DNA from 3 places in the Arthrobacter sp. KBS0703 genome. Region 2 is predicted to be linked to each of the others. Evidence: riboswitches for the same ligand, from Rfam matches in the RefSeq annotation. Region 2 holds a riboswitch; each other region holds the start of a gene.
What was found. Region 2 has a riboswitch for cyclic di-AMP ahead of B1A87_RS17925 (hypothetical protein). Riboswitches for the same ligand answer to the same signal wherever they lie in the genome.
Positions count from the first base shown of each region.

Region 1 (5,328 bases), 620 kb from region 2:
CGGTGCTCATCCGCCGCACCATGAAGCCGCTGGAGCAGCTCTCGGAGGTGGCCACGCAGGTTTCGCGGCTGCCGCTGGATGCCGGTGAGGTGGCGCTCGCCGTCCGCGTCCCGCCGTCGAACGCCCATCCCGGAACTGAAGTGGGCAGCGTGGGCCACGCCCTCAACCAGATGCTGGATAACGTCTCCAACGCGCTGGAGGCGCGGCAGGAGAGCGAAATGAAGGTCCGCCAGTTCGTGGCCGACGCCTCGCACGAGCTCCGCACCCCGCTCACGGCCATCCGCGGCTACACCGAGCTGATGCGCATGACCGAGAAGTTCACGCCGGACGGCCAAAGGTCCCTGGCCCGCGTCCAAAGCCAGTCCGAGCGGATGACAACCCTGGTGGAGGACCTCCTGCTGCTCGCCCGGCTGGACGAGGGCCAGCCGCTCAAGCTCAGCGACGTGGACCTCACGCAGCTCGTGATCGAGACCGTCAGCGACGAAAAAGTCATGGCCCCGGACCGCATCTGGCACCTCGAACTACCTGAAGAGCCGGTGGTGGTCCGCGGCGACGCCTCGCAGCTGCACCAGGTGCTGGCCAACCTGCTGTCCAACGCGCGCAAGCACACCGGATCGGGAACCACCGTGGTGACCGGCGTGATGAGATCGGCCGACGGCAGCGCCGTGGTCACCGTGACGGACGACGGCGCCGGCATCCCGCCGGAGTTCGTGGACCGCGTCTTCGCACGCTTCGCCCGCGCAGACGCGTCCCGTGCGACGCCGGCGCAGGTCCTCTCGCCCGCCGGCTCCGGCGGACGGACCGCGGCGGCGGCTTCGGGAACGGCGGCCCCGGGGTCCGCTTCGGCAGAGGGAACCAGCGGCCTGGGGCTGTCCATTGTGCAGTCGATCGTGGAAGCCCACGGCGGCACCGTCGAGGTCACTTCGCGGCCCGGCCGGACCGAATTCGCCGTCCGGCTGCCGGCGCAAGGCGACGCGCCGTCGTCGTGATCTCCGTTACCCAAATGTGACTTAAGCGTTTGCCTCCTGTACCGTCGATAGGGTGTTGCTCCCGTTAGGGCAGCACTTCCGGATGGACGCCCAGCTCTGCCGCTTTCCCGGATTCCGCATGACCAGGCAGAGGCGGGGGGAACCAGAGTCCCGGGCTTTTCGCATCAGCCCTTGGGGTGAAGCCGACACGTGAATTTCCGTGCGGCCGGATGACCTCATCCGAACCCGACAGCTAACTCCGCAGGTGTTGAGAGGCAATCCACCATGTCTGAATTCAAGGTAAAAGCGCGCCCTGAAGGCGCTCCCAAGCAGTCCCGGCAGAAACTTTCCCGCCATCGCGCCGAGCCGGCAGCGCCCGCCACACACTGGGGCCGGATCACCGCCGGCATCCCGTCGTTCGGCCGCCGCGCAGCCGTAGTGACCACCGCCTGCGCCGTGCTCATCGGCGTCGGCGCGGCAAGCCAGGCAGCTGAGCAGTCCGCACCCCGGGCCAGCTCCGCAGCGGCGACAGCCACGGCGTCCCCCGCGCCGACGCTCAACTTCGACAAGACGCTCATCGCTGCCCTGCCCGCTCCGACCGCAGCCGCGCTGGCTCCGCAGTCCGTCGCCAAGCGGCGGCGCCCAAGGCCGCTCCGGCGCCCGCCGCCCCAAAGGCAGCCCCGGTGCCGGCCAAGGCTGCTGCTGCCCCGGCCGCCAAGGTTGCCCTGGCTCCCAAGCCCGCGGCCGCCGTCCCCGTGAACGACCCCGCCGGCGCGCAGGCCTATGCGGCCGCCAAGCTCGCTTCCTATGGCTGGGCCGCGGACCAGATGCAGTGCCTGCAGACCCTGTGGACCAAGGAGTCCGAGTGGCGCACCACCGCCACCAACGCGAGCAGCGGCGCCTACGGCGTAGTGCAGTCCCTGCCTGCCGAAAAGATGGCGAGCGCCGGGGCGGACTACCTCACCAACTACCGGACGCAGATCAACTGGGGCCTGGACTACGTCAAGGAACGCTACGGCTCCCCCTGCGGCGCGCTGAACTTCCACCTCGCCAACAACTGGTACTAACCCAGACTGTGAGCAACTGAGGGCGGCGCGCATTTCTGCACCGCTTTGAGGTTGACGAAGGGCCCCGGATCCGCGTGATCCGGGGCCCTTCGGCGTCTGTGCCAAGGCTTGCGGCCTGGAAAGTGGTGCAAAAATGCGGCACCCGGACGGCGGCCCGGGCCCTCCTGTGCGGCGGCCCGGAGTTCCACAGCCCGTGCACAGCTTCGACCTAAAACCCTCATATGGGACGCGGCCACAGTTGATGCATGACGCTCACAGACCAGGCCTCCGGATCCCAGCCGCACCCTCCGCTGCACCCCCAGCCGCATGCTCCCCGCCACGCCGCGCTGGCGTCCGGACACGGCCCGGCCCGCACGCTCACGAGGCACCCGCGGCGTTCACCCATCGACACCGACGCCGCGGTCCCCGTGCTCGACGTGACCATCCCGGTGTACAACGAGGAACGTGACCTGGAGGAGTGCCTGCGCCGGCTGCACGCCTACCTTCGCGGCACCTTCCCCCATTCATTCCGCATCACCGTGGCGGACAACGCCAGCACAGACGGCACGCTCAAGGCCGCCGAGCGCGTGGCCAGGGAGCTCCGTGAGGTCTCCGTGGTGCACCTCGAGGAAAAGGGCCGCGGCAACGCCCTCCGGAAGGTGTGGCTGGCTTCGCCGTCGCCCGTCCTGGCCTATATGGACGTGGACCTCTCCACCGACCTGGCCGCCCTGGGCCCCCTCCTGGCACCGCTGATCTCCGGCCACTCCGACCTCGCCATCGGCACAAGGCTGACGCGCAATTCCCGCGTGGTCCGCGGACCCAAGCGCGAGTTCATCTCCCGCAGCTACAACCTCCTGCTCCAGTCCCTGATGGGTGCGCACTTCAGCGACGCCCAGTGCGGCTTCAAGGCCATCCGTGCCGACATCGCCCAGCAGATCCTGCCCCACACGGTGGACAACGCATGGTTCTTCGATACCGAGCTCCTGGTCCTCGCCGAGAAGTGCGGCCTCCGCGTCCACGAGGTCCCGGTGGACTGGACCGACGACCCCGACTCCAGCGTGGACATTATCCAGACGGCCCTGGCCGATGTCCGCGGCATGGCCCGGCTCAGCAAGGACATGCTGTCCGGGCGCATCCCCGTGGCGGAGCTCCGGGCCGCCCTGACCCGCGGCCCCCTGCCCGCGGGTTCCCGCAGCCAGGAGCAAAGCCCGGGCGGCAGCCTGTTCGGCCAGCTGGTGCGCTTCGGGACAATCGGCGTGGCGTCCACCTTGGCGTACCTGGTGCTCTTCTTCCTTTGCCGCAACCTCATGGACCCGCAGCTCGCCAACCTCCTGGCCCTGCTCACCACGGCCGTGGCCAACACCGCGGCAAACCGGCGCTTCACGTTCGGCATCGCCGGCGGCAGCGATGTTGCCCGCCACCACTTTGAAGGGCTGCTGGTCTTCGGGATCGGGCTGGCCCTCACCTCCGGGGCGCTCGCCTTCGTCCACGAAAGCACGACGCCGGACCGCTGGCTGGAGCTGGTGACCGTCTCTGCGGCCAACCTGGCGGCCACCGCCGTGAAGTTCCTGCTGTTCAGGCTGTGGGTGTTCCGACGGCGGCAGTCGCCGCCGGAACCGACGCCTGCCGCCGCCAGCGCCACAGCCACCGCCGCCGCCGCCACCGAATCCGAGCCCTACACATCCGAGCTCCGCACAGAAGAGGCCAGGTAAATGACCGCCACCAGCCACACAGCCTCCGCCCCTGCGGTAGGCGTCAAGCACACCGACACCACGGACGCCGGAACGAGGGGCGCCGGAAATACGGACTCCGGAACCAAGGACCCCGGACAGCACGCTTCAGGGCCGGTCATGCCCGGGGCCCCCGCCTCGAATTCACGCCTCCGCTCGCTGCTGACAGGCAACCAGCCGCGCTGGGTCCGGCCTTCGGCCGCGCTGCTGCTGGCGTTCTCGGCCGTCCTGTACCTGTGGAACCTCGAGGCCACCGGATACGCGAACTCCTTCTACGCCGCGGCCGTCCAGGCAGGCACCAAGGACTGGACTGCACTGCTGTTCGGGTCGCTGGACGCAGGCAACGCGATCACGGTGGACAAGCCCCCGGCGGCCCTGTGGATTCCCGGCCTCGCGGGACGGATCTTCGGATTCTCGCCCCTCAGCGTGCTGGTGCCCCAGGCGCTCATGGGGGTGGCCGCCGTCGGGCTTTTATATCTGACGGTGAAGCGGGTGTCCGGTCCGGCCGCGGGGCTGCTCGCCGGGGCGGTGCTCGCGCTGACCCCGGTGGCCGCCCTGATGTTCCGGTTCAACAACCCGGATGCCCTCCTCACGCTGTGCCTGGTGCTCGCCGCCTTCCTCACCACCCGCGCCATTGAAAAGGCGGGCTGGAAATGGCTGGCCGCGGCCGGTGCCGTGATCGGGCTGGCGTTCCTGACCAAGATGCTCCAGGGATTCCTGATCGTGCCCGGCCTCGCTCTCGCGTACCTCTGGGCCGCACCCGCCCCGCTCGGCCGGCGGCTGCTGCACCTGCTGGCAGCGGCCGCCGGGATTGTGCTGGTGGCAGGCAGCTACATTGCCCTGTTCCAGCTCACGCCTGCCTCGGAACGTCCGTACATGGCCGGTTCGGAAGGCAACAGCTTCCTGGAGCTCACGTTCGGCTACAACGGCCTGGGCCGCATCACCGGATCGAACGGCGGCGCACCAGGAGGAGGCCTGGGCAGCGGCGGCCTGGGTGGCGGCCCCGGCGGCGGCCTGGGCGGCAACGTGGGCTTCGGCGGGGCGGCCGGGATCACCAGGATGTTCGGCGCCAGCTTTGGCGGCGAAGTGTCCTGGCTGCTTCCCTCGGCCCTGATCCTGCTCGCGGCCGGCCTCTGGTTCACCCGCCGCGAAGCCCGCCCCTCACGCACGCGGGCAGCCCTGATGCTGTGGGGCGGCTGGCTGCTGGTCACCGCGGGGATCCTGAGCTTCATGGGCGGCACGGTCCACCCGTACTACGCCGTCGCCCTGGCCCCGGCCATCGCCGCCCTGATTGGCATCGGCTCCGTCGAGCTGTGGCGCGGGCGCGGCTACTGGCCCGCGCGGATCGTCCTGGCCGCCGCTGTCCTGGCCGGGTCGGTCTGGTCCGCAGTGCTCCTGGGCCGGGACGCTTCCTGGCTGCCGTGGATCAGGATCGCGGCCGTGGTCCTGGGCGTTCTGGCGCGGCAGCGCTGCTGGTCCGGCTCGACAGCCACCACGCTGTTCCGGCACGGTTCCGGCGGGCGGCAGCGGCGGCGTCGTGGCGCTTTCGCTGCTCGCCGGGGGCTCGGCAGCACGGCCTGGACC
Region 1 is NZ_MVDG02000001.1:3,238,966-3,244,293, forward strand. It holds gene B1A87_RS15010 (HAMP domain-containing sensor histidine kinase) at 1-989, shown strand, start outside; cyclic di-AMP (ydaO/yuaA leader) riboswitch at 1,085-1,248, shown strand; gene B1A87_RS24055 (hypothetical protein) at 1,254-1,727, shown strand; gene B1A87_RS24060 (hypothetical protein) at 1,724-2,035, shown strand; gene B1A87_RS15020 (bifunctional glycosyltransferase family 2/GtrA family protein) at 2,281-3,726, shown strand; gene B1A87_RS15030 (glycosyltransferase family 39 protein) at 3,727-5,328, shown strand, end outside.
Region 1: linked by a shared signal. The riboswitch ahead of B1A87_RS24055 (hypothetical protein) and the one ahead of B1A87_RS17925 (hypothetical protein) in region 2 are both predicted to bind cyclic di-AMP.

Region 2 (5,328 bases):
TTGTGCCACAGCGAGAAAACGGCGGACGGAAGCGCGGCCAGCGGCGTGAAGTGGGCGGTGGCGAGTGTGGCCGCCAGGCCTGAATTTTGCATGCCCACCTCAAATGCCAGTGCCCTGCGAGCCTTGTCGTCCAGGCGGCCCAGCTTGCCGGCCAGGTATCCGAGTCCGAGGCCGAAGCCGTTGTGGAGCACGACGGCCAGGAACACGATGCCGCCTGCTGCCACGATCTTGCCGGCACTGCCCGCCACCACTACGGCCACGATGAGGGAGATGACGACGGCGGATGCCCAGGGCAGAGCCGGAAGCGCCTTTGCGACGAGGTTCTTGAGGAACAGCCGTGCCATCAGGCCGGCAATGACGGGCAGGAGGACGGTCTTGACGATGTCCAGGACCATGGCGCCGGCGTCGATGCTCAGGAACGATCCGGCGAGGAAGAGCACCAGTACGGGCGTGACGATCGGGGCGATCAGCGTTGACACGCTCGCCACGGCCACGGACAGGGCAACATCGCCCTTGGCCAGGAAGGCCATGACGTTGGAGGCAGTGCCGGACGGCGCGCAGCCAACGAGGATCAGGCCGACGGCCAGGGCCGGCTCAAGCTGAAGAACGGTGGCGATCAGCCACCCCGCCCCGGGCATGATCACGTAGTGGGCAACGATGCCCAGGACCACAGCCCACGGCCTGCGGGCCACGGCAGCGAAGTCGGGGGGCGTCAGCGTTAGGCCCATGCAGAACATGATGATGCCCAGCAGGTACGGGACGGCGGGGCCGAGGGGCTGGAAGGCGCCGGGGAGCAGGAATCCGGCCACGCCGGCAGCCAGCACCAGCAGCGGGAACACGGTCACGGCAACACGGGCGATCTTGGCCTCTGCCGCGAGGGCCGGATTCAGTGGCTCGACGCCGGCCGCCGTGGCCAACGGAGCAGTTTCGGGGGTCTTTGTTGCCTCAAGCATTCAATAATGCTGGCACTGAACAGCCGCCCCAAACCAATTCGTGACTGATGTCAGACAAATGTGTCGGCCGCGCAGAATCAGTCGGCGGCAGACTCATCGCTGGCGCAGTGCGGGTGCGATACTGGGTTGCACTGGATCGCGATGCAGGGGGCGGAAATGATCCTAGACACGGCAACACTCCGCGTTGCCTTCAGCGTGATGGCTTTAGTCATGGGCATCCTGTTCTACTTCTCCGCGTTCCGCACCACCCGTTCCGCATACAGTGGCTGGTGGTGCGTGGCCCTGCTGCTGTTTCTCGCGGGCGCGGCAAGCTTCCTCCTGGACGGAACACCCCACCAGGTGTGGGCCAACCCGCTGGGAAACGTCCTGCTCATTGCCGGGGTGGCGAGTGTCTGGGCCGCTGCGCGTTCGCTCCGGATGCTTAAATGCAACGTCTGGCTCTCCGTCGCCGTCCCGGGCATCGCGGGCATTGCCGCAGCCCTGGACAATCCGGGATCCAATACATGGGCCGGGGGTGCTGTATTCCTGGGCTCCATGTGCCTCTTCATTGGCCTGGCTTCCCGCGAGCTGTGGCAGCTGGAGCCCGGCTACTCCCGGGTGCGGATACCAACGGCCATAGCTGCCGGAGGCGTCGCCGTCTTCTACGTGGGCCGTCTGGCGATCTTCATCGCGGAAGGTCCGGCCGGTCCGACGTTTGTCACCTACTTCGGATCCTCCGTGACCACGCTAGTCACCATGGTGTTCCTGGTGGTCGGCTCCTTCAGCATGGCCGAACTCAGCACGGAGCAGCAGACGCGGGCACTCCAGACCGTGGCCAGGGAGGACGGCCTGACCGGCCTCCTCAACCGCAGCGCGTTCATTGAGCTGGCGGCGGCTGAGATGGACCGCTGCAGGCAGCTCGACACGTCCGGAACGCTGATCCTTGCCGATCTGGACCACTTCAAGACAGTCAATGACACCTTCGGCCACGCGGCCGGCGACCTTGCCTTGCAGGCGTTCGCCGATGCCTGCAAGGAGACGGTCCGCTCCACGGACCTTGTGGGGCGATACGGCGGAGAGGAGTTCATCCTCATGATCCCGGGCGTTGGTCCGCGCCAGGCCGAGACCATCACCACGGAGATCAGCCGGCGGCTTGCCAGATATGCCATACCGGAGGTGCTCCGGATGCCCACCGTCAGCTACGGCCTCTCCAAATTCACGGCAGGGACGGAAGACCTGGACGAGCTGATCGCCGCCGCCGACGTCGCCCTGTACGAGGCAAAATCGCAGGGGCGGAACCGAACCGTCCAAGGGTGACCGGGCCACGGCCCAGGAAGCCCCTATCCGTCAGACGTGGAGAGGCGCTCCGGCGTCGTGTCGAGCAGAAGGGCCTCCAGTTCCCGGATTTGCTCGTTTGCGCGGTCCAGGAAGCGGTTGACCGTGTCGGGGTCGATGCGCCCGTCCGTGCGGGAGAGGATGATCAGCGACTTCCAGAGCAGGGACTTTCCGGTGACCGCGCTGATGAGTCCTTCGAGGGCGAGCTGACCTGTGGCTCCGTCGGGGGAGTGCAGCGGATTCAGCGGATCCAGTTTGCCGATCTGGGCGCTGATCCACGACAACGGCTTCTTGTAGGCCGGCATGTGCAGATGCATCAGGTCGGAGAACTCGTGGAGCGCTGCCTTGTCCGCGCTCACTTCCGCGGCAAGGTGGCTGAGGGTGGTGCCGTGCGGCGTGCCGTCCCAGGTTTTGGCCGCCTGTTCGAAGAGGCGCTCTCCGGCGGCTGCCGCTATCAGATGGCTGTGCAAGTACGCGGACAACGAATTGTCATCGATGGTTCCGCCGTCGATGTTGCTCTCATTCACGGTCTTTTCCTCCCGGTGGCGGGCCGTCGTAATGGCTGTTCTGTCAGCATACTGATTAGTCCGCGGCTGGTGCAGGGGGATTTGGTGCGCATCCCCGGATGCTGCGGCGGGACAGTGAAAGGGCCGGCGCTCCGCTGCCCCCAAGGCAGCGGAACACCGGCCCTCCACGCGGTGCCCTAAGAGCCCCGCTGAATGCATGTTGTGGCGCTGTTAAGCCGCGGCCCGCACGAACGTGACCGGGCCCGTGGCGGTCAGCCAGGACAGCGGGTGAACCACGGTCTGGTTGGAGCCGTTCATGCCACCGCTGAGAACATTGCCGTTGCCGACGAAGATTCCCACGTGGCCGGACTGGACCACCATGTCGCCGGGCTGGGGGGTGGAGACGACGCTTCCGTAGTTCATGAACTGCATCGGGGCGAGGTCGCCCACCGGGATCCCGGAGGCGCCCAGTGCCTTTTCAACCATGGCGGTGCAGTCTTGGGTGATGCCCAGCTGGGCGTAGGCGGACGAGACCATGGAGGCGTTGACGCTGCCGGCGGCAGCCGCAGGGGCCTTGGCCGGAGCCGCCGCGGCCTGGACGGTGATTTTCGCCGGAGCCGGAGCAGCGACGGGTGCGGCCACGGGCGCCGGAGTCTCTGCCACGGGCGGCGCCTCCACGACCGGGGCTTCCACGACGGGAGCCGGGGTGGATTTTACGATGGGGCGCTCGTAGTCAATCCGGACGCTGGAGTCCGCACTCAGCGGAGCCTGCGCCTGGCTGACAGCCTCGGGTGCCGCGGCGGGTGCGGCGGCCGGGGCCGCGTCCTGCTGTGCGGGTCCGTTGGCGGCATTCGCGGCGATGCTTCCGGTGAAGGCAAGCCCCGACGCCGCGAGGATGACGGCGGTCTGGCGTCCCAGTCCTCCGGCCGTGACGGCGCGGGAGGCCGAAACGAGCGGATTCGAGCGGGTGGCGGCTGCGCGGCGGCGGCCAAGGATACTGTCTCTTATACACATCTGAGCCTCTCCCGATGCCTGCGAGGTGAGCTGTCGGATTCGGATGGGAGACACCCGGCCGCACGTCCTGAACAGAAGCAGGAGCTGCGCGGCTTCACCCCAAGGCCCGTTCAAGCGGGCCGAAAATTGGTTTCCCCGTCTCTGCCGGACATGGTCTGCGAACGGATCCCGGGCTGCGGCAGAGTTAGGCAATCAGCGCGGGAATGCCCTCTTCGGTGAAAAGGGCACCTTTTCCACGGTACGGGAGGCTCTTCCGAATGTCACATTAAGGTAACGGCACCCTGCGGTCCCTTAGTGGCCGGCGTTGAGCTTGCCCGCGAGGCGTTCGCGCATCTGGATGCTGGCCGCATTCAGTCCGATCAGTTCGACGTCCCGGCCGTGCCTGCGGTACTTCTCTGTCACGGCGTCCAGCACAGCGATGGTGGAGGCGTCCCAAAGGTGCGAGGCGTGCAGGTCGATCACCACTCCGGCGACGTGCGGCTCCGAGTCCCGGGCGTAATCGAACTGGGTGTAGAGGTCATTCGACGACGCAAAGAACAGCTCGCCGTCCACGGTGTACGTGGCCACGGTCCGGCCGTTCAGCTCCACCTCGGTCCGTTCCACTGTGGCAAAGTGGGCAACCCGCCGGGCGAACATCGCCATCGCGGCGAGCACCCCGGCGCCGACGCCGATCGCCAGGTTGTGTGTCACCACCACGGTGGCGACGGTGATCAGCATGACGGCCGTTTCGGAGCGCGGCATCCGCTTCAGGGTTTTCGGGGCAACCGAGTGCCAGTCAAAGGTGATGGCCGAGACGAAGATCATCACGGCCACCAGCGCGGCCATCGGGATGAGGCCCACGACGTCGCCCAGCGTCACCACCAGCACCAGCAGGAACGCGCCGGCGAGGAACGTGGAAACCCGGCTCCGCGCGCCGGAGCCCTTGACGTTGATCATGGTCTGGCCGATCACCGCGCAGCCGCCCATGCCGCCCAGGAACCCCGTCACAATGTTGGCCACGCCCTGGCCCCAGGACTCGCGGGTCTTGTTGGAGCGGGTGTCCGTGATGTCGTCCACGAGCTTGGCCGTCATGAGTGATTCCAGCAGCCCCACGAGCGCCATGGACAGTGCAAACGGGGCGATGGTCTGGAACGTCTCCAGGGTCAGCGGCACGTGGGGCACGAACAGCGAGGGCAGGCTTTCGGGCAGCTGTCCCTTGTCCCGGACGGCGGGGACATTGATTCCCGCCAGGACGGCCAACAGGGTCAGCAGCACGATCGCCACCAGCGGCGACGGTACCGCCGTCGTAATCCGGGGAACGCCGACGACGATCAGCAGGCCCGCGGCCACCAGCGGATACACCGGCCACGGGACGCCGATGAGCTCAGGAAGCTGGGCCATGAATACCAGGATGGCCAGGGCGTTGACGAAGCCCACCATCACCGAACGGGGGATGAAGCGCATCAGCCGGGTGACGCCGAGGACCGCCAGGAGGATCTGGAAGACGCCAGCCAGGATCACCGCGGAAATCAGGTAGTCCAGCCCGTGGCTGCGCATCAGCG
Region 2 is NZ_MVDG02000001.1:3,856,976-3,862,303, reverse strand. It holds gene B1A87_RS17940 (bile acid:sodium symporter family protein) at 1-953, opposite strand, end outside; gene B1A87_RS17935 (diguanylate cyclase) at 1,110-2,249, shown strand; gene B1A87_RS17930 (hypothetical protein) at 2,273-2,794, opposite strand; gene B1A87_RS17925 (hypothetical protein) at 3,005-3,787, opposite strand; cyclic di-AMP (ydaO/yuaA leader) riboswitch at 3,789-3,988, opposite strand; gene B1A87_RS17920 (SulP family inorganic anion transporter) at 4,079-5,328, opposite strand, start outside.

Region 3 (5,328 bases), 770 kb from region 2:
TCGGCCGCCCGCGGCATATCGCATGCCAGGACAAGGACCAGCGCGGCATCGTCCTCGTCGGCCGCCCGGGCGCGCCGAAGGCCGGCCAGGCCGGCGGCGATGGCTGCCGCCGGTCCGGCGAACGGCGGATCCTCGCGGCAGCTCAGTATGCCGGCCGGGAGGTCGGCCGGTTCCGGGCCCACCACCACGATGCGCCTCGCGCCGCCTGCAGCGGCGATTGACCGCTCAAGGAGGGTGGCGCCGTCGTACATCAACGCGGACTTGGGCGTGCCGCCCAGCCGTGAGGAGCGGCCGCCTGCCAGAACTATCGCATCAAAGTCCACGTACCCAGCGTAATGCGGAGCAGGTCAGGCGGCAGTCTCCGGAAGCAGGAACGGATCCCACGCCGGCGTGGGCTTCTCCAGTTCCTTGATCTGCCAGATGGTGCCCACGGGAGGCGCCGGCACGAACCGGAGCTTCCAGCCCATTTCGCCGGGGGTGTGATCACCCTTGACGTTGTTACAGCGGAGGCAGGCCGCGACGAGGTTTTCCCAGGAGTCGGCACCGCCCCGGGACTTCGGGTGGACATGGTCTATGGTGTGTGCTGCCTTGCCGCAGTACGCGCACCGGTGGCCGTCCCGGCGGAGGACGCCGCGGCGGCTCACGGCGGTGATCATGTTGTACCGGGGCCGGATATAGCGGTTGAGGAGAATCACGGACGGACGGCCCATGATGTCCTGCGGCCCGACGACAGGATCCTCGCCTTCGGCCACCACGCTTGCTTTTCCGGTGAGCACAAGGACCAGCGCCCGGCGGAAGGTGACTACCGCCAGCGGTTCATATCCAGCATTCAGAACGAGAGTGCGCATGCACATACCTCTTCACGGCCGCACCCGGCAGAGGCGCGAGGGCCGGCTGCCCTCTGCTTGTCCGGGCTATGGATCGACACCACAAGAGTAAACACTGACAGGGCAGATGAGCGAATCGGGGACGCGGACGGACGTCCCGTGTCGGAGCGTACGGGGCAGGCGGGAACGCAAAAGGACCCCCGCCGCAGTGGCAGGGGTCCTTTGGAAGCCTTGGGCTTTAGCCTTAGCCGCCGACGCGGATGAAGACCGGGCCGGAGCCGACGTTGACGCTGAACAGTGCGGTGGTTCCGCCGTTCCAGCCGCCGTGCACCGCCTGGCCGTTGCCGACGTAAACTGCGATGTGGGCCATGCCCATGCCGCCGTTTTCGTAGTATGCGAGGTCGCCCGGCTGGGCTTCAGCAGCGCTGACCGTACGGCCGAGGGACAGGTAACCTGCCGGCCAGCCGTGGTAGTTGATGCCCACGGCTGCGAGGGAGTTGGTCGCCAGCGCGGTGCAGTCCTGCGAAACACCCAGCTGCGCGTAGGCAGCAGCGGCGATCGAAGCGCCCATGCCGCTTCCGGCCTTGGTCTTCGGCGCCGCCGGAGTGGAGGCGGTGACGGCGGCGTTGGCATCCACTGCCGGAGTCGCGTCGGCCGCGGGTGCCGCTTCCTGGACCTGGACGACAGGCTTGGGAGCCTCGACGGGAGCCGGCGTCGTGGAAACAGCAGGCTTCTCGTAGGAGATAGCGATGCTCGAAGCGGCGGAAATGGTTGCCGGCGCTGCGGACTGAACTTCAAGGGCCGACGTCGGAGCGGACTCCCGCTGAACGTTGGTCTCCGCGGCATTGGCGGCGATGCCGCTGGTCAGAACGAGTCCGGAAGCAGCAGCGATAACTGCGGCCTGGCGGCCTACTCCACCGGCGTTGTCGCCGACAGCCTTGGCAATGACGGCCAGCGAGTTGGTCTTGGTGACCTCGGCGCGGTGGCGTGCAATGGTCGCACGTGTAGTCATGATTTCTCTCTTTCGTGTTCCACGGACCGCGGTAGCAGGCCGTGGTTTAGCGACGCGCCGGCATCTTGGGGGTATGCCGGATCGTCTCGAATGGGGTTCTTAGCGAAGGGTGTAAAACGAGGACGTGCCCGTGGCGGACACTGCGTGCAGGATGGTGCCGTCCGAGGGGTTCAGCGCGCTGATCATCATGCCGTTGCCGACGTAGATGCCCACGTGGGCGCCGCCGTTCTGCATGACCAGGTCGCCGGGAGCCGGCGTTGAGGTGGGCGTCATGGCGTTCCACGCGTTGACGCGGGGAATGCTGATGCCGGCCTGCGCGTAGACCCACTGGGTGAAGCCGGAGCAGTCCCAGCCGCTGGGAGTGGTGCCGCCCCAGACGTACGGGTGGCCGATCCCGGTGTACGCGATGGCTGCCAGCCCCGAAGCCGCAGCGGACTTCGCGGCGTCGGTCAGCTTGTCAGCCTTCGCGGTGATGGACCCCGCAGCCGCGGTCTCGTCGCTGGACTGCGCGGCGAGGGTTTCGGTGACGGGGGCTGCCTCGGTGGTGACGGCAGGACGCTCGAAGGAGACAGTGGCGGTGGGCGCGGCGGTCACGGCAAGCTGCGTGGTCTGGGAACCGGACTCCGCGGAGGCGGAGACACCGATGTTGGCGTCGGCGGCGTTAGCCGGCATGCCAATGCTCAGGATGAGCCCTGAAGCAGCTGCGATGACAGCTGCCTGGCGACCTACTGTGCCAGCATTGACGCTTACTGCCTTGGACACGGAGTCCAACGGGTTCATACGAACCGTTTGCGCACGGTGGCGCGCAAGATTGTGGCGTGAAGACACGAAGGTAGCCTCTCCCAATGCCTACGAGGTGAGCTGTCGGATTCGGATGGGAGTCACCCGGCCGCTCTGCTTCCTGGGAAGCTTTGCGACTTAACCCCAAGGTCTTCTTGCGAAGACCAAAATTGGTTCCCCCGCCTCTGCCAGACGATGTAATGCGAACGGACCTTGAGCGGTGGCAGAGTTAGGCAATCCACTCAAGAGCGTCAACTTCGGAAAAGTTGACGCGGTTTAGACGGTACAGGACTTCGGAGCGAATGTCACATTCAGGTCACGGCATGTCACAAGAATGAGAGAGCACTCCATCGGCTTTGGCTCAGAGCCAGCCGGTGGGGTCAACGACGTCTCCGTTGACCATCACCTCGAAGTGGAGGTGGCAGCCGGTGGAGGCGCCGGTGGTCCCGCTAAGGGCCACGACGTCGCCCCTGGAGACCTTCTGGCCGACCTCGACACTGAATGACGACAGATGGTTATACGTCGTCTCCAGGCCGTTGCCGTGGTTGATGACAACGCGGTTGCCGCCACCGTAAGGGTGCCAGCCCGCGAAGGTGACAGTGCCGCTGGCGGCCGCGAACACAGACGTGCCGCACTGGGCCGCAAAGTCCTGGCCGCGGTGGAACTCTCCCACGCCGCCCGTAATGGGGCTCACGCGGTAGCCAAAGGGCGAGGACTTGACCAGGGTTTCGAGGGGTGATCCGAGGGTTCCTGCGGACGCGGCGCGGGAAATGCTGCCGGCGGACTGAGCGCTCAGGAGCTGCTTGAGTTTGCCGTCGGGGTCACCCTGGGTGGACACGGCAGTGCGGCTGAAGTCCACCTTGGCCGCGGCCTCAGCGGAGACTTCCGGCTGGGCAGGCGAGGCAAAAGAGGCGGGCGAGGAACTCTCCCCCAGGGCCATGACGGGGCTGGTGGCGGGAACCGTGACGGTCAGCAGGAGACCGGTGGCAGCGAGGGCGACTCCGGCTTTCTGGCCCACCCCGCTGGCTGCGGCAAAGTCCGTGACCTGGCGGAACGGGCCCCGGCGCCGACGAGCCTCGCGCTGCGCATCCCGGGGGCGTTCCGCGGAGAAGGCTTCAGGGAGGCGCGGCTCCGAAGCGGGACCGGTCGCGCGGCGGCGGCCCCGGGCATGCTGCATGGTCAAGAACGTTTCCTCTCTGGATAGCCTGCGAAGTTAGCTGTCGGATTCGGGTCAGAGAGTTCATCGACCCGGTCCGCCGTGACAAGCCTTTTCGGCGCAGGGGTATCCCGGGAGATTCCTTCTGCGGAAAGTGGCTTGCTGCTGCGGACTTCACCCCAAGGCTGTTTCAACAGCCGCTTGTGGTTCCCCCGCCTCTGCCAGTAGGTGCTTCGTGCTACTGATCCGCTGGCAGAGTTCGGCTCCAGATCAGGTAACGCTTTAGTATCGGCGCTGCCTTTTAACTATAGGTGATTAAGCTGCACGGTAATAATTCCGTTATCTTGCCTGTGCAAAAGTTGTAGGGCGTCCTGCCAACAGATGTCAGACAACCCGCGCATGGTGCGGGTTTAGCCTACGCGGACGAAGACGTGGGCGGCCACTTCGGGCGGCAGCTCCAGTGCGCCTTCGAACCCGGGGACACGCACGGAGATGTACTCCCCCACACGCTCGAGGGACACCGCGGCGCCAGGACGGATCCCACCTTCGTCCAACTGGACCAGCAGCTCCGGTTCAACCTGGATTGGTTCCGCCAGCCTGCTGACGGTCACGCGGGAGTCCGGGCCGTAGCCGGCCATGGCGTCGAGGAGGTTCAGGACCCCGTCCGAGAATGCGTTCGACGGCTGCCCGCCGAGCGCCGCCAGCCCGGGAATCGGATTGCCGTACGGCGACTCCGTCGGATGGTTGAGCAGTTCGAAGATCCTGCGCTCCACACGCTCGCTCATGACGTGCTCCCAGCGGCAGGCCTCGTCGTGGACGTACGCCCAGTCCAAGCCGATAACATCGGCGAGGAGCCGCTCGGCAAGGCGGTGCTTGCGCATGACTTCGGTGGCGCGCTTGCGGCCGGTTTCGGTCAGTTCGAGGTGTCGGTCGCCGGAAACAACCACGAGCCCGTCGCGTTCCATCCTGCCGATAGTCTGGGACACCGTGGGGCCGGAGTGGCGAAGCCGTTCGGCGATTCGGGCCCGGAGCGCCACGATGTTCTCTTCTTCAAGCTCCAAAATGGTCCGAAGATACATCTCCGTGGTGTCGATCAGATCCGTCATTCAGCTCAGCTCCTCGAGCACAGTACTTTGTGTCCGTCCCACCGTACCGCGGGCCCACCGTAGCGGGCTCCGGCAACCTGCTCCGCGGTCGCAGTTCGACGGCGGAGCAACACCGGCATGACCACCCGTACGTCCATTCAAAGCTTAGCCTATTTTGAATTACTCCGGATAATCCCCCGTCGTGCCCGGACCTGTCTCAATGACTGGACTGTGACGGGTGCGTTTCCCGGGATTTCCGGGTCTCAGGCAGAATAAAAGGGGCCTTCGCGGGCAGCCACGCCTCCCGCCGGTCATCTATTGACCCCGCCCAACCGCATGTCCATGCCGAAAATTGGAGCCACTGTGAGCGACACCAGCATCACTATCCCAGCAAACCTCCTGCCCAAGGACGGACGGTTCGGCGCCGGACCCTCCAAAGTCAGGCCCGAGCAGATCGAGGCACTGTCC
Region 3 is NZ_MVDG02000001.1:3,089,613-3,094,940, forward strand. It holds gene B1A87_RS23315 (NTP transferase domain-containing protein) at 1-323, opposite strand, end outside; gene B1A87_RS14345 (HNH endonuclease) at 348-848, opposite strand; gene B1A87_RS14350 (NlpC/P60 family protein) at 1,072-1,839, opposite strand; gene B1A87_RS14355 (C40 family peptidase) at 1,939-2,619, opposite strand; cyclic di-AMP (ydaO/yuaA leader) riboswitch at 2,672-2,865, opposite strand; gene B1A87_RS14360 (M23 family metallopeptidase) at 2,981-3,802, opposite strand; cyclic di-AMP (ydaO/yuaA leader) riboswitch at 3,807-4,050, opposite strand; gene B1A87_RS14365 (metal-dependent transcriptional regulator) at 4,186-4,881, opposite strand; gene serC (phosphoserine transaminase) at 5,224-5,328, shown strand, end outside.
Region 3: linked by a shared signal. The riboswitch ahead of B1A87_RS14355 (C40 family peptidase) and the one ahead of B1A87_RS17925 (hypothetical protein) in region 2 are both predicted to bind cyclic di-AMP.